Regions from separate parts of the Rhizobium sp. SVR5-2C genome, predicted to be linked through region 2. Evidence: predicted binding sites of a transcription regulator. Region 2 holds the regulator's gene; each other region holds the start of a gene.
What was found. The regulator PhoB, encoded in region 2, activates phosphate uptake and scavenging genes when phosphate is short. The targets are predictions, from matches to a motif close to TGTCATNNANCTGTCAT.
Positions count from the first base shown of each region.

Region 1: a site for PhoB is predicted at 3,365-3,381, ahead of ACPYOI_RS01495 (LTA synthase family protein). Genes of this name have one in related genera too.
Region 3: a site for PhoB is predicted at 2,671-2,687, ahead of ACPYOI_RS10755 (DUF1045 domain-containing protein). Genes of this name have one in related genera too.
Region 4: a site for PhoB is predicted at 1,955-1,971, ahead of olsB (l-ornithine N(alpha)-acyltransferase). Genes of this name have one in related genera too.

Region 1 covers NZ_JBNDHT010000003.1:30,539-37,894, forward strand. The annotation lists gene ACPYOI_RS01485 (adenylate/guanylate cyclase domain-containing protein) at 1-796, shown strand, start outside; gene ACPYOI_RS01490 (DUF1003 domain-containing protein) at 822-1,355, opposite strand; gene ACPYOI_RS01495 (LTA synthase family protein) at 1,435-3,357, opposite strand; gene ACPYOI_RS01500 (NAD+ synthase) at 3,520-5,199, shown strand; gene ACPYOI_RS01505 (TolB family protein) at 5,219-6,049, shown strand; cobalamin riboswitch at 6,068-6,252, shown strand; gene bluB (5,6-dimethylbenzimidazole synthase) at 6,294-6,977, shown strand; gene ACPYOI_RS01515 (DUF2865 domain-containing protein) at 6,984-7,356, opposite strand, start outside.
Region 2 covers NZ_JBNDHT010000033.1:12,265-19,620, reverse strand. The annotation lists gene pstC (phosphate ABC transporter permease subunit PstC) at 1-1,435, shown strand, start outside; gene pstA (phosphate ABC transporter permease PstA) at 1,432-2,751, shown strand; gene pstB (phosphate ABC transporter ATP-binding protein PstB) at 2,767-3,582, shown strand; gene phoU (phosphate signaling complex protein PhoU) at 3,625-4,338, shown strand; gene phoB (phosphate regulon transcriptional regulator PhoB) at 4,373-5,056, shown strand; gene ACPYOI_RS12090 (GcrA family cell cycle regulator) at 5,123-5,656, opposite strand; gene ACPYOI_RS12085 (acetylornithine transaminase) at 6,073-7,272, shown strand; gene argF (ornithine carbamoyltransferase) at 7,314-7,356, shown strand, end outside.
Region 3 covers NZ_JBNDHT010000028.1:43,720-51,075, forward strand. The annotation lists gene ACPYOI_RS10740 (GrpB family protein) at 1-120, opposite strand, end outside; gene phnN (phosphonate metabolism protein/1,5-bisphosphokinase (PRPP-forming) PhnN) at 137-736, opposite strand; gene ACPYOI_RS10750 (alpha-D-ribose 1-methylphosphonate 5-triphosphate diphosphatase) at 733-1,872, opposite strand; gene ACPYOI_RS10755 (DUF1045 domain-containing protein) at 1,884-2,579, opposite strand; gene phnE (phosphonate ABC transporter, permease protein PhnE) at 2,711-4,051, opposite strand; gene phnE (phosphonate ABC transporter, permease protein PhnE) at 4,059-5,030, opposite strand; gene phnD (phosphonate ABC transporter substrate-binding protein) at 5,099-6,004, opposite strand; gene phnC (phosphonate ABC transporter ATP-binding protein) at 6,095-6,940, opposite strand; gene ACPYOI_RS10780 (DapH/DapD/GlmU-related protein) at 7,051-7,356, opposite strand, start outside.
Region 4 covers NZ_JBNDHT010000018.1:25,697-33,052, forward strand. The annotation lists gene ACPYOI_RS07635 (hybrid sensor histidine kinase/response regulator) at 1-1,917, shown strand, start outside; gene olsB (l-ornithine N(alpha)-acyltransferase) at 2,020-2,895, shown strand; gene ACPYOI_RS07645 (NADP-dependent malic enzyme) at 2,956-5,238, opposite strand; gene mutS (DNA mismatch repair protein MutS) at 5,352-7,356, shown strand, end outside.

The sequences.
Region 1 (7,356 bases), on a different contig from region 2:
TGGGCACGTGCGGGAGGAGATAGTCGGGCCGGCGCCGAACAGTCCCATGCTGGGCTGGGCCGGAGCCCAGCCATTCGACGCCGCCGAGGTCCGCCGGTTGCGCCAGGTTGCGCGTTTTGCAGCAGCCCCCTTGGCCGCCTTGGCCGCGCGGTCGGAACTGGCAACGCTGCTCGAGGCCTATCTCGGCCGGCGCAGCGCCGCCCGCGTGCAGGCCGGCGCGCTGGGCCGCGGCACCGGAGAGACCATCCATGCCGTGCTGCTCTGTGCCGATCTGCGCGACTTCACCGCCTTGTCCGAGGCGACGGAGCCGGCGGCAATGATTGCTGCCCTCGACGCCTGGTTCGAGCGCGTCACCGGGGCGGTGCACGCGTTCGGGGGCGAGGTGCTGAAGTTCATCGGAGACGGCGTGCTGGCGATCTTCCCTGTCACCGGCGTTCCAGGCGACGCGTGCGAAGCGGCGCTCCGCGCGGTTGCCGCCGCCCGCGCCGGCATGGCCCATCTCGATGCGGCACGGCAGGCGCAGGGACTGCCGCCGCTGCCCTTTGGCGCGGCCCTGCATTTCGGGGAGATGCTGTGGGGCAATATCGGCGCGGCCGACCGGCTGGATTTCACTGCCATCGGCCCGGCGGTCAACCTGGTGAGCCGGCTCGAAGGGCTGTGCAGGCCACTTGGCCGCAGCGTACTCATCTCCGGCGCGGTCGCTGCGGAGACGACAACGGCGTTGATTCCCTTGGGCGAGCACTTGTTGCGCGGCATTGCCGAACCCTGCGCGGTCTTCACGCTGCCGGAGGATTGAACTTCGTCAGCCAGGGTCGAGCGGTTCAAGCCCCTTTCGCCGCCAGCGCAGCGTTCAGGTGCTGGACGTCTTCCCGCAACGCGGCGATCTCGGTCAGAACGCGCATGTCGATCTTCTGGTGCAGCGACAGAACCTCCAATTCGGATTTGAGGTTCACCTCGTAATCCTTGGCCGCCTCGAAGCGGTCGCGCTCGGCTTGCCGGTTCTGCGACATCATGATGATCGGCGCCTGGATGGCGGCGAGCATGGAAAGAATCAGGTTCAGGAAGACGAAGGGGTAGGGATCAAAGGCGCCCGTCACGAGAATGATCGTGTTGATCACGGTCCAGATCGCCAGGAAGGCAAGGAAGCAGATGATAAAGGACCATGAGCCGCCGACCCTTGCGATGCCGTCGGCGACGCGTTCCCCGAAAGATGCCTCAGCCGCAATAACCGCGTTGACATCCGTAGAGATGATCTTGCGCTCGTGCGCCCTCTTGAGAATTCGCTTTTCGATATCGCCGAGGTCCTCGATTGGCTTGTCGAAATGCAGGTGAACGAAATCCGAGAAATTATGCATGCCTGGCTCCGATACGTGATCGTTTTGGAGCCAGTATTATACCTCGCGGCCAAATTGCAATGCGGCCGGTTTCAGACCGTCACGAGCCCCTGCTTGCTAGCAGGTCGTACTGCGGGAAGAAACGCTCCAGCGTCCGCGCCTTGCCGAACATGATGTCGTGCTGCAGGTAGCGGTAGTCGCGCACCAGCGGATCGAGCTTCTTCTGATCGAGCACCCAGTCCGGCGTCACCTTGTTGTCACGTGTCGCGAGCTGGTAGCGGTCTATGATGTTGTATTTCTTCTGCACGCGCCCGAGGAGGCCTGTGTAGAAGGGGTGCTCGAAACCGGCGAACTTGAGGAGATTATAGGGGATCAGCGAGGGGCTGATCGTGCCGACATTCTCCTTGACGCCTTTCCTGTTGGACCAGATGACCAGCGGCGTTTCATGTTCGCGCTTCATGACGTCGAGCGAAGCCCTGCGTGTGGCCACCATATCCGGCATGTAGCCGGCGCTCATGTAGGTGTTGCCGAGCGGTGGCAGATGGTCTCCCCAGAGGACGATGATCGTTTCGCGATTTCGCTTCGACGCCCAGTCCATCAGCTTCTTCAGACTGTCGTCAGCTTCCTTCACGCCCTGCGTATAGGTCGCAAGCGTCGCGCGGTCGGCGTCGGGGATGTTTCCGTGGATGTCGATCGTGTTGCGCGCATAGCGGCCCGGCTCATAGGGCCCATGCCCCTGCAGGGTGACTGCGAAGAAGAAGAATGGCTGATCGAGGCCGTCGCCCTCGCGCATGATCTCCTTCATCAGGGAGTCGTCGGAGGCAAAGAGGCCGCGCTTTTCCATCGGCGGCATCGTCTCTTCGGTGCGGAATTCCTCGAAACCGAAATCCTTGTAAACCTGATTGCGGTTCCAGAACCAGCCACTGTAGGGATGCAGTGCCCGCGCCGTGTAGCCTTGCCCGCGGAAGAACGTCGCAAGTGACGGGACGTCGTGGCGGAGATACTGCTGATAGGGGATGCTGCCATAGGGCAGGAACGCGTTCGAAAAGCCGGTCAGTGCTTCAAACTCGACATTGGCGGTCATGCCGCCGAACTCCGGCGAAAACACGTGCCCGGACTGCATGGCACGGATATTCGGCATCGGATCGGCGCTGAAGGAAACGTTCGTGAGCCGCGTGGGGTCCCAGAACGACTCGCTCATCAGCATGATGACGTCCGGCTTTTCCCGCGGGCCGGCCAGGTAGCCGAAATTGCGCGCGGGGATCGCGTCGAGCGCCTCGGCGTTGAGACCGGCCGGGACGGCGACATCCGCCATTGGGACATTGAAGAGGAAGGCCAGGATGAAGCCGTTGTTGCGGTAGTTCTCCTTCTGGTCCCACATGATCGGCACGACCTGCAGGCGGTCGCGGATATAGGAATACTGCGAATAGTCCATCAGCGAGCAGAAGGCGGCGATGACAGGCACCCCGAGGCAGAGGCGCCGCAAGCGTGCCTGCGCGGAGAGCTTCGGGAAGTTACGCCAGGCATAACGCCATGTCAGGAAGAGACCCGCAACGGAAAGCGCAAGGCCGATGACGAGCGCTACGGCCATCCACGGTCTGTCGCGCACCATCACCGGCAGCAACTCCATGATCTGCCGGGTGAAGAGCACGTCCGACGGATAGAACGGATCGGAGAGAAAGTGCTGCTTCTGGTTGGAGACGAAAGCAGGGATCACGATAAGCGGTACCAGGATGAATACGGACTGGTAGCGCCGTCCGAATGCGGCATCGAGGGTCAGCATCACGATCGCCAGCATGGCGACCGTCGTCATGCCGGGCCGGGCTGTCGATGTCAGGAATTCGCCGACATCGGTGAGCGTGCCGCGGGCGATCCATTCGACGCTAATCGTGCTGAGGAGGGCAACGGATAGGGAAAATGCTATGCCGATCGCCGCGCGTGCTGTGGGAGATTGCACGCTCGACCCGAAACCAGCAACTCTTCGTGCCTGCGCGGACTTCAATACCAACGCGATCAACGTCAGACTCCAATGTCATAAAAGCTTCATCTCAATGTCACATGTCCGTCATGAACGGTAGATGAACCCTGACGTTCCGCAATGGTTTCGCTTTTTTGCCCGACTTAGTCCGCGGCTTTTCATGGCACGGCGATTGCAGCGGCAGCCGGTGCGCGCTAAATGAATGACATGACACAAGAAAACGCGCCTTTGAATACGCTCCACATTGCCGTTGCCCAGTTGAACCCGACGGTCGGGGATGTGGCCGGAAACCTTGCCAAAGCCCGCGAAGCACGCGCCGACGCGGCCCGCCAGGGCGCGCATCTCTTGCTTTTGACGGAGCTTTTCATTTCCGGCTATCCGCCGGAAGACCTGGTGCTGAAGCCGGCATTCTTGAGAGCCTGCCAGAAGGCGGTCGAAGACCTCGCGGCCGACACCGCGGACGGCGGGCCAGGCGTCATCGTCGGCTTCCCGCGGCAGGGCGAGACCGGGCGCCACAATTCCATCGCGGTTCTCGACGGCGGCAAGATCCTGGTACTGCGGGACAAGGTCGACCTGCCGAACTACGGTGAATTCGACGAAAAGCGCGTCTTTTCGGAAGGAACGATGCCGGGACCAGTCAATTTCCGCGGCGTGCGTCTCGGCGTGCCGATCTGCGAGGAGATCTGGAACGATCTCGGCGTGTGCGAAACGCTCGCCGAAAGCGGCGCGGAAATCTTGCTCGTCCCGAACGGCTCGCCCTACTATCGCGGCAAGGTCGACGTGCGCCATCAGGTGGCGCTGAAGCAGGTGATCGAAACGGGCCTGCCGCTGATCTTCGCCAATCAGCTCGGCGGCCAAGACGAGCTCGTCTTCGACGGCGCGAGCTTCGCCTTCAACGGCGACAAGACGCTCGCCTTCCAGATGAGCCAGTTCGAAACGGCATTGGCCGTCACCACTTGGAGGCGCGGCGAGGACGGATGGCGCTGCGCCGAGGGTCCGATGTCGCGCATTCCCGAACTCGACGAGGCCGATTATCGTGCCTGCCTGCTCGGGTTTCGCGACTACGTGAACAAAAATGGCTTCAAGAACGTCGTGCTTGGCCTGTCGGGCGGGATCGACTCGGCCATCTGCGCAGCGATTGCGGTCGATGCGCTCGGCGAGGAGCGCGTCCGCACGGTCATGCTGCCTTACCGTTACACCTCTGCCGATTCGCTGAAGGATGCGGCGGATTGCGCCAAGGCGCTTGGTTGCCGTTATGACATCGTGCCGATCGAGGAGCCGGTGAAGGGCTTTACCGCGGCGCTGTCGGAACTCTTCGAAGGTACGGATAGCGGCATCACCGAGGAAAACCTGCAGAGCCGTGCACGTGGCACGATCCTGATGGCGATCTCCAACAAGTTCGGCTCGATGGTCGTCACGACCGGCAACAAGTCGGAAATGTCGGTCGGCTATGCGACCCTCTACGGCGACATGAACGGCGGCTTCAATCCGATCAAGGACCTCTACAAGATGCAGGTCTATGCGCTGGCGCGCTGGCGCAACAGCCACGTGCCGCCGGATGCGCTGGGTCCTTCGGGCGTGGTGATCCCGCAGAACATCATCGACAAGGCGCCGTCCGCCGAGCTTCGTCCCGACCAGACGGACCAGGATTCGCTGCCGCCTTATCCCGTGCTCGACGACATTCTCGAATGCCTGGTTGAAAAGGAGATGGCGGTGCGGGAGATCGTCGCGCGCGGACACGACGTCGAGACCATCCACCGCATCGAGCACCTGCTCTATCTCGCCGAATACAAGCGCCGCCAATCGGCTCCGGGCGTGAAGATCACCAAGAAGAATTTCGGACGTGATCGCCGCTATCCGATCACCAACCGGTTCAGGGACCGGTAACAAGAATCCGGGAGGATGTATGCGCAGTTCGGTCGAGATCTACAACATCCGCACCGGTAAAAGCCGGGTTGTCTTTCAAACGGATCAGCTGATCGAGGCGCCGAATTTTTCGCCGGATGGCGGCTATCTGCTGGTCAATGGCGATGGGCTGCTTTATCGGCAGAGGCCGGATGGAGCTGGCGGGCTGGAGAAGGTCGATACCGGTTTTGCAGTCGCCTGCAACAACGATCACGGCATCTCCGCGGATGGCACGATGATCGCCATCTCGGACAAGACGGAATACGGCAAGTCATGCATCTACGTCCTGCCTGCGGCTGGCGGCACGCCGCGTCAGGTCACGCAGAACCTGCCCTCCTACTGGCACGGCTGGTCGCCCGATGGCCGGCATGTCGCTTATTGCGGTATCCGCGACCAGGTTTTCGACATCTACACGATTTCCGTAGATGGTCGCGAGGAAACGCGCCTGACGCATGGCGAGGGGCGCAATGACGGCCCCGACTGGTCGGCCGACAGACAGTGGATCTATTTCAATTCCAGCCGTACCGGGCTCATGCAGATCTGGCGCATCCATCCGGACGGAACGGGTCTCCAGCAGGTGACGCATGACAATTACGGCAACTGGTTTGCGCATCCGTCGCCCAAGAACGACAAGGTGCTGATCCTGTCCTACGATCCTGATGTCTTCGACCATCCGCGCGATCTTCATGTGCGGCTGCGGCTGATGGACATGGACGGCGGCAATCTGACCACGCTTTTCGAACTCTTCGGCGGGCAGGGCACGATCAATGTGCCGTGCTGGTCACCGGAAGGTGATGAATTTGCCTATGTGCGGTATTTCCCGGTGGCTTGATCGGGACAGCAATCCGGGAGATAGAGACTGCCGTCAGGTGCCTGCTTCAAGCAGGAGAATCGGGAATCCGGTGTGAGACCGGAACGTGCCCAACGCTGTAAGGCTGACGCTTGCTGCAAAACTGCCACTGGCTTTCGGGCCGGGAAGGCTGCGGCAAGCGGGTGACGCCAAGTCAGAAGACCGGCCTGACAGGATAGACTGACCCGCGCGGACGGCGGGCGGTTGCGTTGTTGGGGATTTGACGATGCGACCCTTGAATGACGGCGCGCTTGCGGGCGCGTCTGCCTTTGATAGTGAAGAACGCGATGCGGTTTATCGGGCGATCATGACCCGCCGCGACGTGCGCGATCAGTTTCTGCCCGATCCCTTGCCCGACGATGTTGTGGGACGCCTGCTGGAGGCAGCGCACCACGCGCCCTCCGTCGGCTTCATGCAACCCTGGAACTTCATTCTGGTGCGCGATCCGGCCGTTCGGCAGCAGGTGTGGCAAGCCTTCGACCGCGCAAACCGCGAGGCGACGGAGATGTTCGACGGGGAGCGCCGCGACAAATACCGCTCGTTGAAGCTCGAAGGCATTTTGCGGGCGCCGCTCGGCATCTGCGTGACCTGCGATCCGACACGCGGCGGCAGCGTGGTGCTCGGACGGACCCACAATCCACGCATGGACGCCTACTCGACGGTCTGCGCGGTCCAGAACCTGTGGCTCGCGGCCCGAGCGGAGGGCGTCGGTATCGGCTGGGTGAGCATTTTCCACGAGAGCGACCTGAAGGAGATACTCGGTATCCCGGCGCATATCGAGGTGATCGCGTGGCTGTGCGCAGGCTATGTCGACGAGCTTTACCTGGAGCCGGAGCTCGCCGTGAAAGGCTGGCGGCAGCGCCTGCCTCTGGAAGAACTGATCTTCTCCGACCGGTGGGGCAACCGCTAGCGCCCGTCAGTTCTGTTGCGGCTGCGCGCCGGATGTTGCGGGCCTCTTGAGGTCGATCGCACCCTGATCGCCAGCCAGGAACTGCGGACCGACCTGACGGACCTTGTTGTTTGCGGGATCATAGGGGCGATCCGGCACCGAGGGTTGCGGCGCCGGTTCCGGGGTCGCGGCGGCGGTCGCCGGCGGCTTCGACCGGATAGTCGTGATCGAGCCTTTCTGCGGCGGCTCGCTGATCGCCTGGTTCTTGCGGATGTTGTCGTAGTAGGCTGACAGATTGCAAGAGCAGGTCGACTTTTCGCCGGGGGCGCGCTTCTTGTAGGCGAAGGCATTCGGCATGGCGCTGTAAGGCGCACCGGTCGACGCCGAGATCATGTTGGCG
Region 2 (7,356 bases):
GGCCTACATGGCCGCACGCAGCCGCGCCATGGGGCTTGCCGGCGGCAAGCTGTCCGCATTGCATTCGCGGCCGGGCTATTACGGTGCTTATGCAGCCATCTACGCGACGCTCCCCGCTCTTCTTCTTCTCTGCATGTGGCTTGCCGTTAGCCCCGGCATCATCGAGTCGCGTGTCCGCGATGCGTTCCCTGATGATGTGAAGGCCAAGACGGCTGCCGAGCAGGACCTGAGCTTCAGCATGGTCGCGACCATCGCCCGAGGCATGAACTTGCTGACGCCGGATGAAATCAGCGCACTCGGTTCCGAGCCCGCAGCTGTTCAGGCAAAGCTCAGCGAGAAGGGTGTTCCGCTTGCCGGCGAGCCGCAGCCCTTCATGATCGATGCGGCGAAATTGTTGAACGCTCAGTCTGCGGACAGCCGCATGATCATGACTGGGGCCATCTTTTTGCTTGGCATTGGTGGCGCTTTCTATGCGCTTCGTGGGATCGCATTGCGCTTCCGGGCTCGTAACCGTGTTGAGCGTGTCATGCTCTGGGGACTGCTCGTTGCGTCGTCCATCGCAATCCTGACCACGATCGGCATTGTTCTTTCGATGCTGTCGGAGGCGATCCGCTTCTTCGCTGTGGTGCCGGCGGCCGATTTCTTCTTCGGTACGGTCTGGGATCCGCGTTTTGCCGGTGCGGGCAGCTCTTCTTTCGGCCAGTTCGGTCTCATCCCGCTGCTGCTCGGCACGCTTTACATCGGCTTCGTCGCCATGCTTGTGGCGGTTCCGGTCGGTCTTTTCGCGGCCATCTATATGGCTGAGTACGCGTCGTCGAAGGTGCGTTCGCTCGCCAAGCCTCTTCTTGAGGTCCTCGCCGGCATTCCCACGATTGTCTATGGCTTCTTTGCGCTTGTGACTGTCGGCCCCTTCCTGCGCGACTTGTCCTCGCAGGTGAACGGGCTTTTGACCGGCGACTATGCCAATTTCATTCAGGCGCAAAGCGTTCTGACCGCCGGCATCGTCATGGGTATCATGCTGATCCCCTACGTTTCCTCGCTTTCGGATGACATCATCACCGCCGTACCGCGTGCGCTGCGTGATGGCTCGCTCGGACTTGGCGCCACACACTCCGAAACGATCAAGAAGGTCGTGCTTCCGGCAGCCCTTCCGGGGATTGTTGGCGCACTGCTGATGACGGCCTCGCGGGCCATCGGCGAGACCATGATCGTCGTGCTGGCGGCAGGTGTCGCCGCGCGCATGCAGATCAATCCCTTCGAGCCGATGACCACGGTCACCGTCAAGATCGTTAATCAGTTGACGGGCGATCTTGAATTCACCTCGCCGCAAACGCTGGTCGCCTTCGCGCTTGGCATCACGCTCTTCTTCATCACGCTTTGCCTGAACATCTACGCCCTCTACATCGTGCGCAAATACCGGGAGCAGTACGAATGACGAATGTTCTTTCCCCTGCTGCGGGCACAATTTCGAAAGCACCCGAGCGCCGCGATATAGGCATCAAGCGCCGCTATGCCGCGGAGCGCCGTTTTAGGGCCTATGGTATTGCCGCGATCTCCTTCGGTCTGATTTTCCTGGCGATCCTGCTGTCGACGGTTGTTCGCAACGGCTACACGGCCTTCCAGCAGACGGCGATCACGCTGCCGGTCGAATTTACCGAGAAGACCATCGATCCGAGCAACAAGCGCGCTACCGATCCGTCAGTGCTGATCGCGGCAAACTACGGGGCGCTGCTGCGCGATGCGATTGTCAAGCAGCTGAAGCTCAACCCTTCCAGCCGTCCGGACGTCCGTGACGCGACGGCCATGCTTTCCAAGGGCGCGCCGATCCAACTGCGCGACACGGTCGTCGCCGATCCGTCGCTCATTGGCAAGACCGTCAACGTCACGGTTCTGGCTGATGCCAATGTCGATAGCGCCAACAAGGGGCAGATCGATCTCTCTGTTGATGAGAAAAACCGCAAGGTGAACGACAAGCAAGTCGGCTGGATGAACGAACTGAAGGCAAGCGGTGCGCTTTTCAAGAAGTTCAATACCGGCCTTTTCACCAACGGCAATTCCAGCCGCCCGGAAGCTGCCGGCCTCGGCGTGGCTCTGGTCGGCTCGCTCTACCTGATGTTGATCGTTCTGGTTCTTTCGCTGCCGATCGGCGTTGCCGCCTCGATCTACCTTGAGGAATTCGCCACCAAGAACAAGGTGACGGATCTGATCGAGGTGAACATCAATAACCTCGCGGCCGTGCCGTCGATCGTTTATGGGCTGCTCGGCCTCTCCGTCTTCATCAATTTCGCCGGCCTGCCGCGTTCGGCTTCGCTGGTTGGCGGCCTGGTGCTGTCGCTGATGACCTTGCCGACGATCATCATCGCCACCCGTGCCGCGCTGCGCGCCGTGCCGCCGTCGATCCGCGCGGCTGCTCTTGGCCTCGGCGCCTCGAAGATGCAGATGGTGTTCCACCACGTCCTGCCGCTGGCGATGCCCGGCATCCTGACCGGCACGATCATCGGCCTGGCGCACGCGCTTGGCGAAACGGCGCCGCTTCTCCTGATCGGCATGGTCGCCTTCGTTGCAAGTGCGCCGGCCACCCCGCTCGATCCGTCCACGGCGCTGCCGGTGCAGGTCTATATGTGGGCCAACGAAGCAGAACGCGCCTTCGTCGAACGCACCTCTGGTGCCATCATCGTCTTGCTCCTGTTCCTGATTGTCATGAACTTTGGAGCCATTCTCTTGCGCCGTCGCTTTGAGCGTCGCTGGTAAACGGAGTACATATTCATGAACATGTTAACCGAAGCAGCAGTTGAGAAGGCTCTGGACAAACGAATGAATACGATCCCGTACAAGATGATCGGCCAGGACGTCTCGGTTTACTATGGCGACAAGCGTGCGCTTTTCGACGTGAAGCTGAACATCCGCGAAAACACCGTTACCGCACTCATCGGCCCGTCCGGCTGCGGGAAGTCCACCTTCTTGCGCAGTCTCAACCGTATGAATGATACGATCGACAACTGCCGCGTTACCGGCAAAATCACTCTCGACGGCGACGATATCTACGATCCGGATATCGACGTCGTCGAACTTCGTGCTCGCGTCGGCATGGTCTTCCAGAAGCCGAACCCTTTCCCGAAGTCGATCTATGAGAACGTCGCCTACGGTCCGCGCATCCATGGTCTTGCGAAGTCGAAGGCCGATCTGGACCAGATCGTTGAACACAGCCTGCAGCGCGCCGGCCTTTGGAACGAAGTCAAGGATCGCCTGCACGAAACCGGCACCGGGCTGTCCGGCGGCCAGCAGCAGCGCCTCTGCATTGCCCGCGCCGTTGCCGTCAGCCCCGAAGTCATTCTGATGGACGAGCCGTGCTCGGCGCTCGATCCGATCGCCACCGCGAAGGTCGAAGAGCTGATCCATGAGCTGCGCGAGAATTTCACGATCGTCATCGTGACGCACTCCATGCAGCAGGCTGCCCGTGTTTCGCAGCGAACCGCTATGTTTCACCTCGGCAATCTCGTCGAGGAGAATGATACCGACAAGATGTTCACCAATCCGGACGATCAGCGCACCCAGGACTACATCATGGGCCGCTTCGGCTGATCTTTGGCGTCAGAAATGTAGAGACAATCAAGGACGTTCCCCATGGCATCGACACATATTTTTTCTGCGTACGACGACGATCTCAAATTCCTGTCCCGCCGCATCTCGGAGATGGGCGGACTTGCCGAACAGATGGTATCGGACGCTGTCCGAGCGCTGGTGAATAGCGATACCGCCTTGGCGCAGAAGGTCATCTCGGACGACGTGATCCTCGACCATGCCGAGCGCGAGATCGGCGAAAAGGCGGTGGTCACGATTGCACGCCGGCAGCCGATGGCTTCCGACCTTCGCGAAATCATGGGCTCGATTCGCATCGCGGCTGATCTCGAGCGCGTCGGCGATCTCGGCAAGAACACTGCCAAGCGTGTCATCGCCGTTCAGAGCGCCGGCGTTCCGCGAAAGCTCGCGCGCGGCCTGGAGCACCTTTCCGAACTGGCGCTCGTCCAGCTCAAGGAAGTGCTCGACGTCTACACGAGCCGAGCGGCCGACAAGGCCAAGTCGATCCGCGAGCGCGATGAAGAAATCGATGCGATGTACACTTCGCTGTTTCGCGAGCTTTTGACATACATGATGGAGGATCCGCGCAACATCACCAGTTGCACGCATCTTCTCTTCTGCGCGAAGAATATCGAACGCATCGGTGACCACGCCACCAATATTGCCGAAACCATTTATTACATGGCGACCGGTGCCCAGCCGGAAGGCGAGCGTCCGAAGGACGATACCGCCAACACCGTCGGCGCGGTAACGGAATAACCTCCGAATCCGGCCCCCAGGAGACAGTAATCGAATGATCCCGAGAGTTGCAGTCGTTGAAGACGAAGAGGCACTCAGCGTGCTCCTTCGCTATAATCTTGAAGCCGAAGGTTTTGAAGTTGATACCATCCTGCGTGGTGACGAGGCCGAGATACGCCTTCAGGAACGGACGCCGGACATTCTGATCCTGGATTGGATGCTGCCGGGCGTGTCCGGCATAGAGCTCTGCCGCCGCCTTCGGATGCGGCCGGAGACCGAGCGTCTGCCGATCATCATGCTGACAGCCCGCGGCGAGGAGAGCGAGCGCGTGCGCGGTCTTTCGACCGGAGCTGACGACTATGTCGTCAAGCCGTTCTCGACACCTGAACTCGTTGCCCGCGTCAAGGCGATGCTGCGCCGCGCCAAGCCCGAGGTCCTCTCCACGGTCCTGAAATGCGGTGACATAGAGCTCGACCGCGAGACCCATCGTGTTCATCGCAAGAGCCGCGAAGTCCGGCTCGGCCCGACCGAATTCCGCCTGTTGGAGTTCCTGATGTCGTCGCCCGGCCGCGTTTTCTCGCGCTCCCAGCTTCTGGACGGCGTCTGGGGCCACGACATCTACGTCGACGAGCGCACGGTCGATGTCCATGTCGGTCGCCTGCGCAAGGCGCTGAACTTCTCCAACATGCAGGATGTCATCCGCACGGTCCGCGGCGCTGGATATTCGATGGAAGCCTGATTGCCGCTCCCATGAGGAAATAAAAAACGGGCCGCGAGGCCCGTTATTTTTTGTCTCTTATCCGGCTTAGTTTGCGCGGGCGGCTGCCCGGCGGCGCTCGTTGACCGGCTGATAAGCCAGGCGTTGATGGTAGCTGCAATAGGGAGAAGAGTCGTTGCTTTCGCAGCCGCAGAAATGGAAATCATCCTTCAGCGGATCGCCGACCGGCCACTTGCAGGTGCGTTCAGTAAGCTCGGTCAGGCCAAGACGGCGGGAAATCGGTACGACCACGTTCGCGGCCGGACGATATTCCATTTCCGCCATCAGGTCGACTTCGATCTCTTCCTTGAGCATCGTCGCGCCCAACTGGCGCGTGACCGTGCGGGTTGCAATCCGCGAGGCATAGTTCGGCGCGCGGGGAGCCGAGGTATTGCGCTTCGGCGCGCGCACCGTCGTCGCAGTGCCGCCGGCTTTGGCGCGGCCGGGAAGGCTAAGCCTGTGGACCTTGCCGATGACTGCGTTTCTGCTCACGCCGCCGAGCTGTGCGGCGATCTGGCTCGCGCTCAGCCCTTCGGACCAAAGCTTCTTGAGTTTTTCGACACGCTCGTCTGTCCAGTTCATGCCCTGTCTCCGATTAGCGTTGTGAAGGCAGAATCCCTCACCATTGCCTCGGATGTGTCCGAAGCAGGAAACGCTTGACTAATTTTGGTGACTAGTTCCGCCGCATGCAGTCTAGTAATTGAGTTTTAACCTAGTGTGAGGCTGACTCCGTGACAAGAGTCGCGGGAATCCGGATGAATCGAATTTCAAGTTTTCCCCAACTTGCTGGCCGTGCGAGTCATTTCTGCAACATTAGCTGTTAATAAAATAAGTTCCTTTGGCTTTATGTTGCAGCACGCGGTAAACTCGCAGTTTGTTGACATTGCAGTGCGAAAAGTAAATAGTGTCACTCGCCGCCGAAAGGCGGCATTTTTAATTTTTTGGACCCGGTTTTTAGCCGGAGTCCGGTTGCCCCAACCTCGACAGGAGACCGCGCCATGGCTGAAGCCGCGCCGCTATATGACACCTATTCTCGTGCCCCTCTGCGGTTCGAGCGAGGTGAGGGCGTCTGGCTGATAACCGAAAGCGGCGAACGTTATCTGGACTTTGGGGCAGGCGTTGCCGTGACGTCGGTCGGCCACAGCAATCCGCACGTCGTCCAGGCTTTGAAGGCGCAGGCCGACAAGGTCTGGCACCTATCGAACATCTATGAAATTCCCGGGCAGGAAGCGCTTGCAAAGCGGCTGACGGACGTCACTTTCGCCGATAAGGTGTTCTTCACCAATTCAGGGGCAGAGGCGCTCGAATGCGCGATCAAAACGGCGCGCCGATATCAGTATTCCAAGGGCCATCCCGAGCGCTTCCATATCATTACCTTTGAAGGTGCCTTCCATGGCCGCACGCTGGCGACGATCGCTGCTGGCGGCCAGGAGAAGTATCTGGAGGGTTTTGGCCCGAAGTCGCCGGGCTTCGACCAGGTTCCCTTTGGCGATATCGAGGCAGTCCGAGCCGCCATCACGGACGCGACCGCCGGCATCCTCATCGAGCCGGTACAGGGCGAAGGCGGCATCCGCCCGGCGACCAACGAGTTCATGAGGGCGCTGCGCCAGATTTGCGACGAGAAGGGCCTGCTGCTGATCCTGGACGAGGTTCAGACCGGTGTCGGCCGTACGGGCAAGCTGTTTGCCTACGAATGGTCCGGCGTCACACCGGACATCATGGCGGTCGCAAAGGGTATCGGCGGCGGCTTCCCGCTTGGCGCCTGCCTTGCGACGGCGGAGGCAGCCTCCGGCATGAAGGTCGGCACCCACGGCTCCACCTACGGCGGCAATCCGCTTGCGATGGCGGTCGGCAGCGCAGTGCTCGACGTCATTCTTGCCGAGGGCTTCCTTGAGCACGTGCGTGAGGTGGCGCTCGTCTTCCGCCAGGGCCTTGCCTCGCTCAAGGATCGCTATCCGGACGTGATTGAGGATGTGCGCGGCGAGGGCCTGTTGCTTGGGGTCAAGGCAGCGGTTCCATCATCCGAACTGCTGCAGGCTATTCGCGCCGCTCGTCTGCTTGGGGTTCCGGCGGGCGACAACGTTATCCGCCTGCTTCCGCCACTCGTCGTCACGGCGGAGGAGGCTCGCGAAGGGCTTTCTCGCCTCGAGCGTGCTGCAGAAAGCATTCGCGCGCAGAAGACCAAGAAGACGGCTTGAATGGACGGACGCTCCTTGCGGAGCAGACAGGTAAGAACGAAATGGCTTCCCCCAAACACTTTCTCGATCTCTCGGCGGTAACCG
Region 3 (7,356 bases), on a different contig from region 2:
GCTGCCGATATGTTCGACACGGAGCAGGAGATCGCCGAGCCGATCAGAGACCTCCGCGCGCATCTCGGCAAAGAGCAGCGGCCAGGACGGATCGTAATCCACCACTTTAATGGCGCGCATGCTCCTCCCGATCTGATTAGTGCACTTCCTTCAGGAACTCGTTGATCACATCAAGGATCTTGCGCTCGGCCTCTTCAAGCGAGCCGCTGTTGTCCAGTTCGGTCACGTTGTAGTCGCCGCGTACGGTCAGTGGGCCGCGCGCCAGGCGAGCCATGATGTCCTCATGGGTCTCGCGCCCGCGGGTCTCGAGACGGGCAGCCAGAACGTCCGGGCGGGCCGTCACGTTGATGACCTTAAGCCGCGGGAAAACGGCCTTGAAGTGGTGAAGTGCAGAGCGGGAGCCATTGGCGATCACCAGATGGCCCTTGCCCAGCGCAACGGAAACCTCCGCGGGAATGCCGTATTTCAAGCCGTGCGCTTCCCACCATACGGCAAAGCTGCCGGATTGCTCCATCGAGGCGAACCCGGCATCGGAAACGGAGAGATGGCCCTCGCCGCCTGCGCCGCCGTCTCGGGTGATGACACGGCGGACGAAGTGTACGTCGGCGCGGCCTGAAAAATGCTTGGCCGCCAGCGCCATCAGCGTGTCCTTGCCGGCGCCGCTCGGCCCGACGACGACAACCATGATGCCGTGTTCGGTGCCGGGTACTGCGTGGGGTTCGTGCGAGGGGATCATGCGACCCGGCGTCCTTCACGCCACACCGAACGGGTAACCGGCACACCTTCATCGCGGAAAACGCGGACCAGATCGGCACGCAGGCCGGTCTCGATACGGCCACGATCGTTGAGGCTCACCGTGCGCGCCGGCGTTGCCGTCACCATGGCGATTGCCTTCGGCAGCGAGATCGCCTCGACTTCGTCGGCGAGAATGAAAGGTGCGTACAGCAGGCTGAGCGGCACGTAGTCGGAGGAGAGCACGTCGAGCACACCGCGCTCGGCGAGATCACGGGCGGCTATATTGCCGGAATGCGACTTGCCGCGAACGATGTTCGGGGCGCCCATCAGCACGCTCATGCCATGCTCGTGCGATGCCTTGGCGGCATCGAAGCTCGTCGGGAACTCCGCAAGGCGCACGCCGTTTTCGATCGCCTCGTCGACATGGGCAAGCGTTGCGTCGTCGTGGCTCGCAACAGTTATCCCGCGCTCCTTGCAGACCTCTGCAATCGCGGTGCGGTGCGGAGTCGAATTGCGTGCCGATTCGCCGAGGCGCTTCTCGATGAACCGTGCGAACTGTTCGTCCGAAAGGCCGCGCTTCTTCTGGTAGTAGAAGATGTACTGGTCCATCGTCTGGAACTGGCGCTGGCCCGGCGCATGGTCCATCAGCGATACGAGGCGGACGTAGGGATCATTTTCGAAGTCGACGAAATGTTCCAGCACGTTATCGGCCGAAACCTCGCAGCGCAGGTGGATCAGGTGTTCAGCGCGAAGCCGGCCTTGCTCCTCGGCCTTCTGAATGGCGTCGGCCATGTCGCGCATTTCACCATGCTCGAAACCGCCGTCTTCGTCCGCGCCCATGCGCAGGCAGTCGAACACCGTCGTGATGCCTGAAGTGACGATCTGGGCGTCATGGGCCTGGATGGCAGCCGTCTTGTTCCAGCGCAGGCCCGGGCGCGGCGAATAATGGCCCTCGAGGTGGTCGGTATGAAGTTCGACAAGGCCGGGGATCAGGTAATCGCCTTCGAAATCCTCTCCGATTGCCGAATTGCCTTCAGAAATATCGGCAATCTTGCCGTCGCGGATCAAAAGCGAGCCGTCGACGATCTCGTCCTCAAGGACGATGCGTGCGTTGGAAAGGACAGTCTCTCTGGTCATATCGTCGACTTTCAACGTTCGGCGCCGGCAAGCGGCAGCCAGGAATGAATTTTAAACGGCCCGCCCCGCTCTTCCTCAGTGAAGACCGTAAGGCTGGAAATGGAAAGCGGCCGGCCCGTGAAGGCGGCAAAACGTCTTTCCAGGATCGATCTCATCAGCGTCGAGCGCTCTTCTGGTACCTGCCCCGTCAGCGTCATGTGGAAACCGAAGTCCTCCATTACATAGGGATAACCCCACCGCATGAGGTTGGCGCGCTGGCTTTCCGTCAGCTTTTCCGGATTCCTCCTGGCAATGTCGGCTTCAGAAAGGGATGCCCGAAACGGCTCGAACGATTTTACCACGCTTGCAGCGAAATCCTGAAGCGGCGTATGCGGAGAACCCGGGACGAGCGCAAAGAACCGGCCGAGTTGACCGAGGATGAGTTCAGGAATTTCAAACGCCGGCGTGCGGGCGGCGAAATCTTCGACGACAGCCATGAAGTCTTTTTCGGTTACCGAGGAGGCAAGTGCAAAAGGTGCCTTGATCGTCGCATGAAAGCCGTAGCGGCGGGGGTCCGCCGTCAGCTCGAACTGTTCGGCGGCTGGCATCCCTTCTTCTTCAGAAGCCGGATAAGTTTGGCCGGTAAATGCATCGCGACCGAGCCAGATCGAAGCCGCACCGGTCAGGGGATCGTCCTTCGGCGGCGTGAAATAGAGTGCGTAACGCAAGGTCTTGTCCTGAAAATATGTTCAAGTCGGGAGCCGCAATGTCAGCGATTTGGCAGCGCCCCGCAAGCAGGCTCCCGGCTAAAAGATTTCCATGACAGAATGATGATGGCGCGGTGGCGCCAACATCTTTTTTAAGGCGTCTTCGTGCCCATCAGACGATGGCGGAGCGCATTCGAGGCGCCATCGAACAAGAAGATGACGATCAGGATGAGGATCACCATGTAGGCGACGTTTTCCCAGTTGGCGTTGGTGCGCATCGCTTCCCAGAGCTTGAGACCGATGCCGCCGGCGCCGACTGCGCCAATGATCGTCGCGCCGCGCACATTCGATTCCCACTGGTAGAGCGTCTGGCTGACGATGACGGGGATGATCTGCGGGACAACGCCGTAGCGGTGCTCCAGCACAGTGGAGGCCCCGGTCGAGCGCACGCCTTCGCGCGGCTTGTTGTCGATGTTTTCGAGGCCTTCGGAGTAGAGCTTGCCGAGCGTGCCGGTCTCCGTGAGGAAGATCGCACCACTGCCGGCAAGTGGCCCGGGACCAAAGGCACGGGTCAGGAAGAGCGCCCAGATCAACATGTCGACCGAGCGCAGGAAGTCGAAGAAGCGCTTCAGAACCTGATTGAGCGCGCGGCTCGGCGTGATGTTGCGCGCTGCGAGGAAGGCAAGCGGGAAGGCCGCTACAGCGCCAAGCAGAGTGCCCAGAAACGCCATGACGATGGTCTGGAAGAGCTTGGTCCAGACGTCGCCGTGCTGCCATGCGCTGTTGTTCCAGATGTTGTCGAAGGCGAGCGACAGGTTGGACTGCTCGGGATCGATCCGCGGACCAGAAATGATGAGGCCGATCACCTCGCTCGCCGGCTTGTCGAAGAAGGGTGAGTGCGTGTCGAACACGAAGTTCGCCCAACCGAGGAAGCGTTTGCGAACCTTCACGCGGTCGGCCGAGATGCTGACTTCACCGGCAAACCCCAGGTCTGCAAGAACGTTGTCATCATAGACCGTCATCCATGACGGGATCTCTCCTTCGACCTTCAGAGCACCACCGGTAAAGTCGACCGGAACGGTGATCCCGTGCGCCGCGATGATCGTCTGGGTCTTGGAGATCGTGACCGTACGGCTGGTGCCGCTGACGGAAACAGTAAGGCTGCCGTCGGGATTGTTCACGACCCAATCGGGATGCGGATCGTCACCAAGCGGCGAGAAGCGCGGGTATTTGATGGTGATCTTGTCGCCGGAAATGCGGAATTCCGGCTGAACATCGTAGCTCACCCACTGGCTGAGGTAGATCCCGACACGCTCCCAATGGGCTTCGGCGATCATCTTCGGCAGATCAAAGAACCAGACCGCGTAGATGCTGTAGAGCAGCGCTCCGATGAAAAGCATCAAGCCGCCGAAACGTTGCCGGAAGGAGCGATGGAGAACCTCCGGGTACCGCGTTTCGATCTCGTGCATACGGTTTGCGTCGATCACCGTCATGGCAGCCTCAATGTTGCAGGAGGAAAGCGTGCTCGCCGACGAGACGGCGGCGGAGCCAGGCGGAGAACTGGTCGACGGCGACGATGGTCACGAAGAGCAGCAGAACGAGAGCGACGGTCTTTGCGCCGAACCCGCGCGAGATCGAAAGTTTCAGCTCCTCGCCGATACCGCCGCCGCCAACGGCGCCGATGATCGTCGAGGCGCGCACATTGATCTCGAGGCGCAGCAGCGCATAGGAGGCGAAGTTCGGCATGACCTGGGGCATGGCACCGAAGCGCACGCGCTCGAACCAGTTGGCGCCCACCGCCTTCATGCCTTCATCCGGCTTCATGTCGATGTTCTCGACGACCTCGTAGAAGAGTTTTCCGAGCGCACCGATCGTGTGCAAACTGACCGCAATGATCGCCGAGATCGAGCCGATCGAAAGGATTGCCGCGAAAAGACCGGCAATGACGATTTCCGGAAAGGCGCGCAGGAATTCCATGACGCGCTTGGTCGCGATGCGCGGCAGCCAGGAAGGCGTCATGTTGCGTGCGGCGATGAAGCTAAGCGGCGTGGCGAAAATGAATCCGATCAGCGTGGAAACGAGCGCGACGTTGATCGTGGTGATCATCAGCTCGAAGTATTCGGGAATATAGAAGTCGCCCCAGACATAGACACGGCCTTTGGCGAAGTTGAATTCCTCGCCACCCTTGTCGTTGGGGCTCGCTATGTCGAAAAGCGCGCGCCAGACATCGTCCCAGTCCTTCGGAATGAGCCAGTTCAGGAAGTCGAAGAGATGCGGCAGGCGCTCGAAGAAATGCCCGGCATTGCTCTCGTCGGCGAAGCGGACGGAAGCCACGAAGGCGACGAACAGAACGAGCAGGCCGAGACCCGTGTAGAGACGGCGGCGCGCCACCATCTTGCTCCAGGCGTCGCCGATGTCCTTGGCGCTTGGTTGAGCGCCTCGCATGTCGGAATGGGGATCGGCAAAGGTCATGGCATCTTCCGCTCGCTCGCAAGAAAAAGGGCGGCCACGACTGGCCGCCCCGCATTCATACTGGTCGATCAGCCGCCGATGGCAGCCTTACGAACGTCGATAACAGCGTTATAGAAGTCCGGGGTAACCTTGGAGTAGCCCTTGAAGTCGCCGCCTTCGAGAGCGGAGAAGCACTTGGCATCCTTTTCCGGAAGCTTCAGGAAGAAGTCCGTGAGCTTGGTCTGCCATTCAGCGCCGAGAGCGTTGCGAACGACGAGCGGGCCGTTCGGGATCAGCGGCGAACGCCATACTTCAACCAGCTTGTTCGGGTCGACAGCGCCCTTGTCGACTTCCTTGCGGAACGTGCCGGAGGTGTAGCCGTCCATGAAGTCGCCGAGGCCCGAGGAGTCATCGACCGCAACGTCGACCTTGCCGTCATAAGCAGCGAGCAGATTGTTTTCGTGACCGCCGTTAAACTGCGTGGAGGCGAAGAACTTGTCGTTCGGCTCGCCCGTGGTCTTCGGGATCTGCGTCAGCGGAACGAGGTAACCCGAGGTGGAGTCCGGATCGGCGTAGCCAAGCTTCTTGCCCTTGGCGTCCTGGATGGTCTTGATGCCGGAGGACTTCAGGGCGAGACCGATCGAGTAGTAGCCGGTCGAACCGTCAGCCTGCTGAGTGGTCAGGATCGGGGTAACGGCGTTCGGGTCCTTGATGGCGACGGCCGCATAGCCGGAAGCGCCGAGTTCGGCGAAGTCGAGCGTGCCGCCGAGCAGGCCCTGGATGACGCCGTCATAGTCGGCGGCCGGGAACAGCGACACCTTCTCGAAGCCGAATTCCTGCTTCAGGTGATCGGCAAGGCAGGCATAGTTGCGCAGGCGATCGGTTTCGTTTTCCCCGCCGAGAATGCCGACGCGGAATTCCTTGAGGTCCGCAGCAGCGGCAGAGCCGGCAAGCGCCAGAAGCGCCGTGGCGGCAAAGAGTGCTTTCTTCAACATTGGTCTCTCCTGATTGACCGGTATTCCGGTCGTCTTGCTGTTACGAAGAAGTGTGCCCTTGACGCGGGCGCTCGATCGCGGCCGTCCCGTTCAGAGACCGGCCAGCGCCAGCGGTTGCAGGCCGGCGGATGCTTGAGCCGCGGCAGCCGCGGGAATATTGATCGATGTCGAGGTCATGGTTTCATCGATGCCGGCGCCGTCCTTGTCGGTGCCGTAGATTTCCTTGACGGCAGCCGCCGTCAGCTCCGAAGGCTTGCCGTCGAAAACGACGCGCCCGGCTGCCATGCCGACGATGCGCTCGCAGTAATTGCGCGCGGTATCGAGCGTATGCAGGTTGGTGATGACCGTGATACCTTCGCGCTCGTTGATGTCGCGCAGCGCATCCATGACGATCTTGGCGTTCAGCGGATCAAGGGAGGCGATCGGCTCGTCTGCGAGCACCATCTTTGGGTTCTGCATCAAGGCGCGTGCGATCGCCACGCGCTGCTGCTGGCCACCGGAAAGCGTCCCGGCCGTCTGCAGCGCCGTCTGCTCAATCCCAAGGCGCTCCAGAGCCGCAATCGCGTGAATGCGCTCCTCGCGGCTGAAGATATTCAAGAGGCTCAGCATCGTCGGGCGATGGTTGAGACGGCCGAGCATGACGTTGGTAAGAACGTCGAGGCGCGGAACCAGATTGAACTGCTGGAAGATCATCGCGCAGTCGCGCTGCCAGTGGCGCAATGCCTGCCCGCGAAGAGCGGAAACCTCGACACCTGCGAAGTGAATGGAGCCGGATGTCGGCTGCTGCAGGCGGTTGATCATACGCAGGAGGGTGGATTTGCCGGCGCCCGAGCGTCCGATGACGCCGACCATCTGCCCCTGAGGAATTGCCAGTGTCACGGAGTCGACAGCAGTCTTGTTACCAAAGCGGCGGGTGACATCCTTCAGCTCGAACATCATGCTCTTCCTCGCGTTTAAACCAGTGCGCCAGTGCATTAGTCCGGCTTCATGAAGCTCCAATGTCACTTTTATGTAACTGCTGTCACAATTGGCTTCATCGGCAGGTTTCAGTTGCTGTGCCGGCTAAGGAAATCCTCGGCCGAAAGCGTCCGGAAGTCATCGAGTACTGCGCGCAGCTTCGAATGCTCCCAATCCCACCAGGCAAGCTTGTCCATCCGCTCGCCGATTTCCTTGGGAAAGCGCTCGCGAATGAGCTTTGCAGGGACGCCGCCGACGATCGAATAGGGTGCAACATCCTTGGAGACGACCGCACCTGCGCCGATCACTGCGCCGTTGCCGACAGTGACGCCAGGCAGGATGGTGGCCCCATGGCCGATCCAGACGTCATGGCCGATAACCACCCGGTTTGAGCG
Region 4 (7,356 bases), on a different contig from region 2:
GCCGCGGAGCTCTTCGCCAATGTTCACGATGCACTTGGCGATATCACCGTAACCCGCACGATCGACCGGCGGATCGTCGGCGCCAACGCCACTTTTTGCCGCCTGACAGGACGTCCGAAGCCTAAAGGACAGACATGCGAGGAAATCGGCATCGCCTTTCGCCCGAGCGCCGATCCGCATCGCTTCGATGTCGAGATTTCGACGCCGGAAGGACAGCGCGTCTTTGTCTGGCATGACGTTGTCACGCGCGATCCCGCAGACGGCCGCCTGCTGATTCAAAGTGTCGCCCGCGACGTGACTGCGGAGCGCCTTTCTACGCAGGCACGCGAGGAGGCACGCCAAAAGGCCGAATATAACAGCGCCGCCAAATCCCGCCTGCTTGCGACCGTCAGCCATGAAATCAGAACGCCGCTATCGGGCATTCTCGGGATGACGCACCTGCTGGAGCAAGCCCAGATGACCCAGGAGCAGCAGAACTATGTTGGCGGCATCCGCCAGTCCGGTCATGCGCTGGTCCAGCTCGTGGAAGACCTCCTCGACTTCTCAACCATCGAGGTCGGCCGCTTCCAGCTTCGTCCTCGTAGCGAATCGCTGCGGCAGCTTCTCGAAAGCGTCGTCGAGATGCTGGCCCACCGCGCCCATGAGAAGGGCATCGAGATTGGCGCGACGGTTTCCTCCGACGTGCCGGAATTCATGAGTTTCGACCCTGCCCGGCTGCGCCAGGTGCTTTTCAACGTCATCGGCAATGCAGTGAAATTTACTCAGGCCGGTGGCGTTTTCATCCGCGTGTCCTTGGATGGCGACGACCTGGCGATCACCGTGTCGGACAGCGGTCCCGGTATGACGGCGGACGAGCAGGCGCGGATCTTCGGTGAGTTCGAGCAGGGAGGAACCTTGATGGAAAAAAGCGCCGGCACCGGGCTCGGCCTAACCATTTCCGCCCGCATCATGCGTGAGTTCGGAGGAACGCTCACTGTCGCCAGCGAAAAGGGCAAGGGCAGTGAATTCACGATCCGCTTTCCCGCCGGCATCCCGGAAGACGGCCGTGGCCGGCGCAAATTGCTGCTTGCCGGCAATATTGTCCTGCTTCTGGCGCCAGCCGGTGCGGCGCGCGCCGCCATCGCCGAGACGATCGTCGCGCTTGGCGGCGAATGTCATTTAGTGGGCGATGGCGAAGAGGCGCGGCAAACGCTTCTCGCGATTGCCGCGAGAGGCCACCGCCCGACAGACATTATTGTCGATCACCGCATGTCTGCCGAATTTACCAGGCACCTCGCCGACCGTGTCGAAATTGCTGATCTCGGTCTGCGCAAGACCCTTCTCGTCAACCCGGAAGAGCGCAACGCCCACCCGCTTGATCTTTTCGATGCCTGGCTCATCCGGCCGCTTCGTGAGCAATCACTGATCGACGTACTGCGTGGCCGCATGCGCGGAATGGAGAAACGCGACGCGCTGAACGACAACCAGCCCGGCTTCGCGGCTGCCCTTCCCGAGCCGAATATGCAAGGAGGGCTGAGTGTCCTGTTCGGCGAGGACGATCCGATCAATGCGATGCTCATCCGTGCCATGCTGGAAAAGGGCGGACACCGCGTTCACCACGTCGAAGATTTCGAAACGCTGCTCGACTGCGCCCTTGCCGAAGGCAGCACCCGGCCGGACATTATCATCAGCGATCTCACGATGCCCGGCGGCGAAGGCGTTGAAATGATCGGCCGGTTGCGCGGTCACGAACGGCGGCTGCAGGTCGTTCCGGTGCCGGTGATCGTGCTGACTGCCGATAGCCGGGATGAGTCGCGCCGCCAGGTACTACTGGCCGGTGCAAATCGTGTGATGCTGAAACCTGTCGACCCAATCCGGCTATTGACGGAAATCCATGCCGTCGCAGCCCTTTCCGCTCGCCGCGCCGAAGCGCTCTGAGCGGGGTGACAAAAACGGCGTTTTTCCGTAAACTCCATGTCACTTTCCTGTCGCATAGAAGTGTTTTATGACACGCCATGAGCCGGCAACCGGAGAATCAGCATGTCTATCGACATCCTTAATCGCGACACGACGGCGGAGGCTGCTCCGCCTGCAACGCCTGTTGCGCCAAAGGAAGGCGACGTCATGGGCCGCATCGGCAACCTCGAAACCCGCCTCGCCCGCAACGCGCGCGAGATCGATGCGGCACAGCATGTGCGCTACCGGGTTTTCGTTCAGGAAATGCAGGCACAGCTCCCGCCGGAAGCCATGCGCCGCGAACGCGATTTCGACGCTTACGACGCCTTCTGCGATCACCTTCTTGTTCTCGACAACTCGATAGAAGGCGATACGGAAGACCAGATCGTCGGCACCTACCGCCTGCTGCGCCAGGACGTAGCCATGGCGAATGGCGGTTTTTACTCGGCTTCCGAATTCGCGATCGACGAGCTTCTCGCACGCCATCCGGACAAGCGTTTCATGGAGCTCGGCCGCTCCTGCGTGCTGCCGGAATACCGCACGAAGCGCACGGTCGAACTTCTGTGGCAGGGTAACTGGGCTTACGCGCTGAAGCACGGCATGAGCGCCATGTTCGGTTGCGCCTCCTTCCCCGGCGTCTATCCGGAGAGCCACGCGCTGGCGCTTTCCTTCCTGCACCATACCGTTCTTGCCAAGGGCGAATGGGCAGTCAGCGCGCTGCCGCATCTGGCGCGCGACATGGATCTGATGCCGCAGGAAGCCGTCAACCCGAAGAAAGCCCTGATGGCGCTTCCGCCGCTCATCAAAGGATATCTTCGCCTCGGCGCCATGGTCGGGTCGACGGCTGTTGTCGACCATGCTTTCAACACGACGGATGTGCTGATCGTGCTGCCGATCGCGAGCATTTCAGATCGCTATCTGAACTACTACGGCGCCGACGCCGGCCGTTTCGCAAGCTGATTTCCTGGAAGTTCAATCAAAAGCCCGCCTCGAAAGCTCGAGGCGGGCTTTTTGTTGGGATCACCCTGCCGAGTAAGCTGCAATCGCGGCCATATTGACGATGTCGGAATCCTTGGCCCCCATCGAGGTGATCTGAACGGCCTTGTCGAGGCCGACCAGGATCGGGCCGATGACCGTCGATCCGCCAAGCTCCTGCAGCATCTTCGTGGAGATCGAGGCCGAGTGGAAGGCTGGCATGACCAGCACGTTTGCCGGCGCAGACAGGCGGCAGAACGGGTATTGGTCCATTACCCTGCGGTTCAACGCCACATCAGCCGCCATCTCGCCGTCGTATTCGAAATCGACGCGACGCTTATCGAGGATCTTCACCGCCTCGCGTATGCGCTCCGAGCGTTCACCCGAAGGATGGCCAAAGCTCGAATAGGCGAGCAGCGCAACGCGCGGGTGATAACCCATGCGGCGTGCAAGACCTGCCGCTTCCTCGGCAATATCCGCGAGTGCCTCGGCGGTCGGCATGTCGTGAACCGCGGTATCGGCAACAAAGACCGTGCGGCCGCGCGCAAGCACCAGCGAAACGCCAATCACGCGGTGGCCCGGCTTCTCATCGATGCAGCGGCGCACGTCTTCCAGCGCCGTCGAATAGTTGCGGGTGAGGCCCGTGACCATGCCATCCGCATCGCCGAGCGCGACCATGCAGGCGGCGAAATGATTGCGGTCGTTATGGATGAGGCGTGTCACATCACGGTGGAGATAACCGTCCCGCTGCAATCGTGCATACAAATAATCGATATAGACTTCGCCACGGGTCGAAATGCGTGCGTTGACGATCTCGAGGCCCGGCCGGTTAAGGTCGATGCCGGCACGCTCCGCTGTTGCCCTTATCAGGTCTTCGCGGCCGAGAAGGATTGCGGTGCCGAGCTCCTGGTTGGCATAAGACATCGCCGCGCGCAGGACCTGCTCCTCTTCTGCCTCGGCGAAGACGATGCGCTTCGGGCGCCGGCGAACCCGCTCATAGAGGCTCGCGAGCGTCGAGGCGATCGGATCGCGCCGGGCCGAAAGCTCGCGCCGATAGCCGGCCATGTCGGTGATCGCCTTGCGGGCGACACCGCTTTTGATCGCAGCCTCCGCCACCGCCGCCGGGATCGCCGAGATCAAGCGCGGATCGAAGGGAACCGGAATGATATACTGCGCTCCGAAGCGCGGCCGGTTGCCCTGGTAAGCGGCAACGACGTCGTCCGGCACATCCTCGCGCGCCAGAGCGGCAAGTGCTTCGACGGCAGCGATCTTCATCTCGTCGTTGATCGTCGTTGCCCGCACGTCGAGCGCACCGCGGAAGATGTAAGGGAAGCCGAGAACGTTGTTCACCTGGTTCGGGTAGTCGGAGCGCCCCGTCGCCATGATGGCATCATCGCGGATGCGAGCGACCTCTTCCGGCGTGATTTCCGGATCGGGATTGGCCATCGCAAAGATGATCGGCCGTTCCGCCATCGAGCGGATCATGTCTTCCGTAAAAGCACCCTTCTGGGACAGGCCGAAAACGACATCCGCACCCTTCATGGCTTGCTCCAGAGTGCGCGCCTTGGTCTTGGCCGCGTGCGCCGACTTCCACTGGTTCATGCCCTCGGTGCGGCCCTGATAGATCACGCCCTTGGTATCGACGAGAATGACGTTCTCCGGATTGAAGCCCATCGCCTTGATGAGTTCAACGCAGGCGATTGCCGCGGCCCCGGCGCCGTTGCAGACGAGTTTCGTCGTCTTCAGGTCTCGTCCGGTCAGCTCCAGCGCATTGATGAGGCCGGCGGCCGCAATGATCGCCGTTCCATGCTGGTCGTCGTGAAAGACAGGGATATCCATCAACTCGCGCAGCCGCTGCTCGATGATGAAGCAGTCGGGAGCCTTGATATCCTCCAGATTGATGCCGCCGAAGGAGGGGCCGAGGAAGCGCACGCAATTGATGAACTCGTCGACATTTTCCGTGTCGATTTCGAGGTCGATCGAATCGACATCGGCGAAGCGCTTGAACAGAACGGACTTGCCTTCCATCACCGGCTTCGAGGCAAGCGCCCCGAGGTTGCCGAGACCGAGAATCGCCGTGCCGTTGGAGATGACGGCGACCATATTGCCGCGTGTCGTATAGTCATAAGCCGTACCCGGGTCGGCAGCGATCGCCTTGACCGGCACTGCGACGCCCGGCGAATAGGCAAGCGAAAGATCGCGTTGCGTCGCCATCGGCTTGGTCGGGTTGATTTCCAGCTTCCCGGGCCGCCCCATGGCGTGAAATTCGAGCGCTTCATTGTCGCTGACCGTACGGATCGGACGGTCTTTCTTCTCGGTATCTGCCATTTCTCCTCCAACGTCTTGTGGGCGACGCGTTGCCCTTCCTGAATAGCTGTTGTCATCTATAGCGGCGCGCGGATAGGGTTGGCACCTGTTTTTTTGGGAAAAACTGCAACCCCGTGAACGCACGAATAGACATCGGAAACGAAGCCTTCACCGCGGCCGAGCTTGCCACGGAAGAAAGCCGCGCGTCGGCAACGCCGATGATGGAACAGTACATCGAGATCAAGGCGAACAATCCCGGTTCGCTGCTCTTCTATCGTATGGGCGATTTCTACGAGCTGTTCTTCGAGGATGCGCTGGAGGCCTCGCGCGCACTCGGCATCACGCTGACGAAACGGGGTCAGCACATGGGGCAGGATATCCCAATGTGCGGCGTGCCGGTGCATGCGGCAGACGACTATCTGCAAAAGCTAATCGCGCTCGGTTTCCGCGTCGCTGTTTGTGAACAGGTGGAAGACCCGGCGGAGGCGAAGAAGCGCGGCTCGAAATCCGTCGTCAAACGCGATGTCATCCGACTCGTCACACCGGGCACGATCACCGAGGAAAAGCTGCTTTCGCCCTCGGAATCGAACTATCTGATGGCGCTTACCCGGATTCGCGGCACATCCGAGCCGGTGATGGCGCTTGCCTGGATCGACATATCGACCGGTGTTTTCCGCCTTGCAGAGACGGAAAGCTCGCGACTGCTCGCAGATATCCTGCGCATCGATCCGCGCGAACTGATCCTGCCCGATACGATCTTCCACGATGCCGAGCTGAAGCCGGTCTTCGACGTGCTCGGTCGCACGGCCGTGCCGCAGCCGGCGGTTCTCTTCGACAGCGCCACGGCGGAGAGCCGCATCGCCCGCTACTTCGGCGTCTCCACGCTCGACGGTTTCGGCACCTTCTCCCGCGCCGAGCTCGCCGCCGCGGCGGCGGCCGTCGCCTACGTCGAAAAGACGCAGATCGCGGAACGCCCGCCCCTAGGCAAGCCGGAGCGGGAGAGCGGCGCCTCGACGCTTTTCATCGATCCCGCGACCCGGGCCAATCTGGAGCTTGCCCGCACGCTGTCGGGCGACCGGAACGGCTCGCTCTTGAAGGCAATCGACCGGACCGTCACCGGCGGAGGAGCTCGCCTGCTCGCCGAGCGGCTGATGTCGCCGCTGACCGATCCTTCCCATATCAACGAGCGATTGGACTCGATCGGCTTCCTCATGGAGGAGCCGTCGCTCTGCGGCGATCTGCGCGACGCACTGAAGCATGTGCCGGATATGCCGCGCGCACTCTCCCGCCTGGCGCTCGATCGAGGCGGTCCTCGCGATCTCTGGGCGATCCGGCAGGGACTGGGTGCCGCCGCCGACGTGGCCGGACTGCTTGGCACTGCGCTTCTCCCGGAAGAACTCGGCAAGGCGCTTTCCGGCCTGCGCGCGTTGCCAGCGGCACTCGATACACTGCTTGCTGAAACGCTCGCCGCCGAACTGCCACTTCTGAAGCGCGACGGCGGCTTTCTGCGTGACGGCGCCAATGCCGAACTCGACGAGGTACGGGCGCTGCGAGACCAGTCGCGCCGGGTCATAGCCGGACTGCAGCTGCAGTACGCGGATGAGACCGGCATCAAATCGCTGAAGATCAAGCACAACAATGTCCTTGGCTATTTTATCGAGGTGACCGCCGGCAATGCCGGGCCGATGACGGATACGCCCGACGCCAAGGCCCGCTTCATCCATCGCCAGACGATGGCGAACGCCATGCGCTTCACGACGACCGAGCTTGCCGACCTCGAAAGCCGCATCGCGAACGCAGCCGGCCGGGCATTACAGATCGAGCTCGAAGCTTTCGACCGGATGTCAGCAGCGGTGGTCGCCGAAGCAGAGACGATCAAGGCTGGGGCCCGGGCACTTGCGGTCATCGACGTTGCGGCCAGCCTCGCCTTGCTTGCCGAGGAACAGGCCTACTGCCGGCCCCTCGTCGATGGATCGAAGATGTTTTCGATCGAAGGCGGCCGTCACCCGGTTGTCGAGCAGGCGCTGCGGCGCCAGTCCGCCGGCCCGTTCGTCGCCAACAATTGCGACCTCTCGCCGAGTTCGGGCGGCAAGGATGGGGCGATCTGGCTGCTCACCGGTCCGAACATGGGCGGTAAGT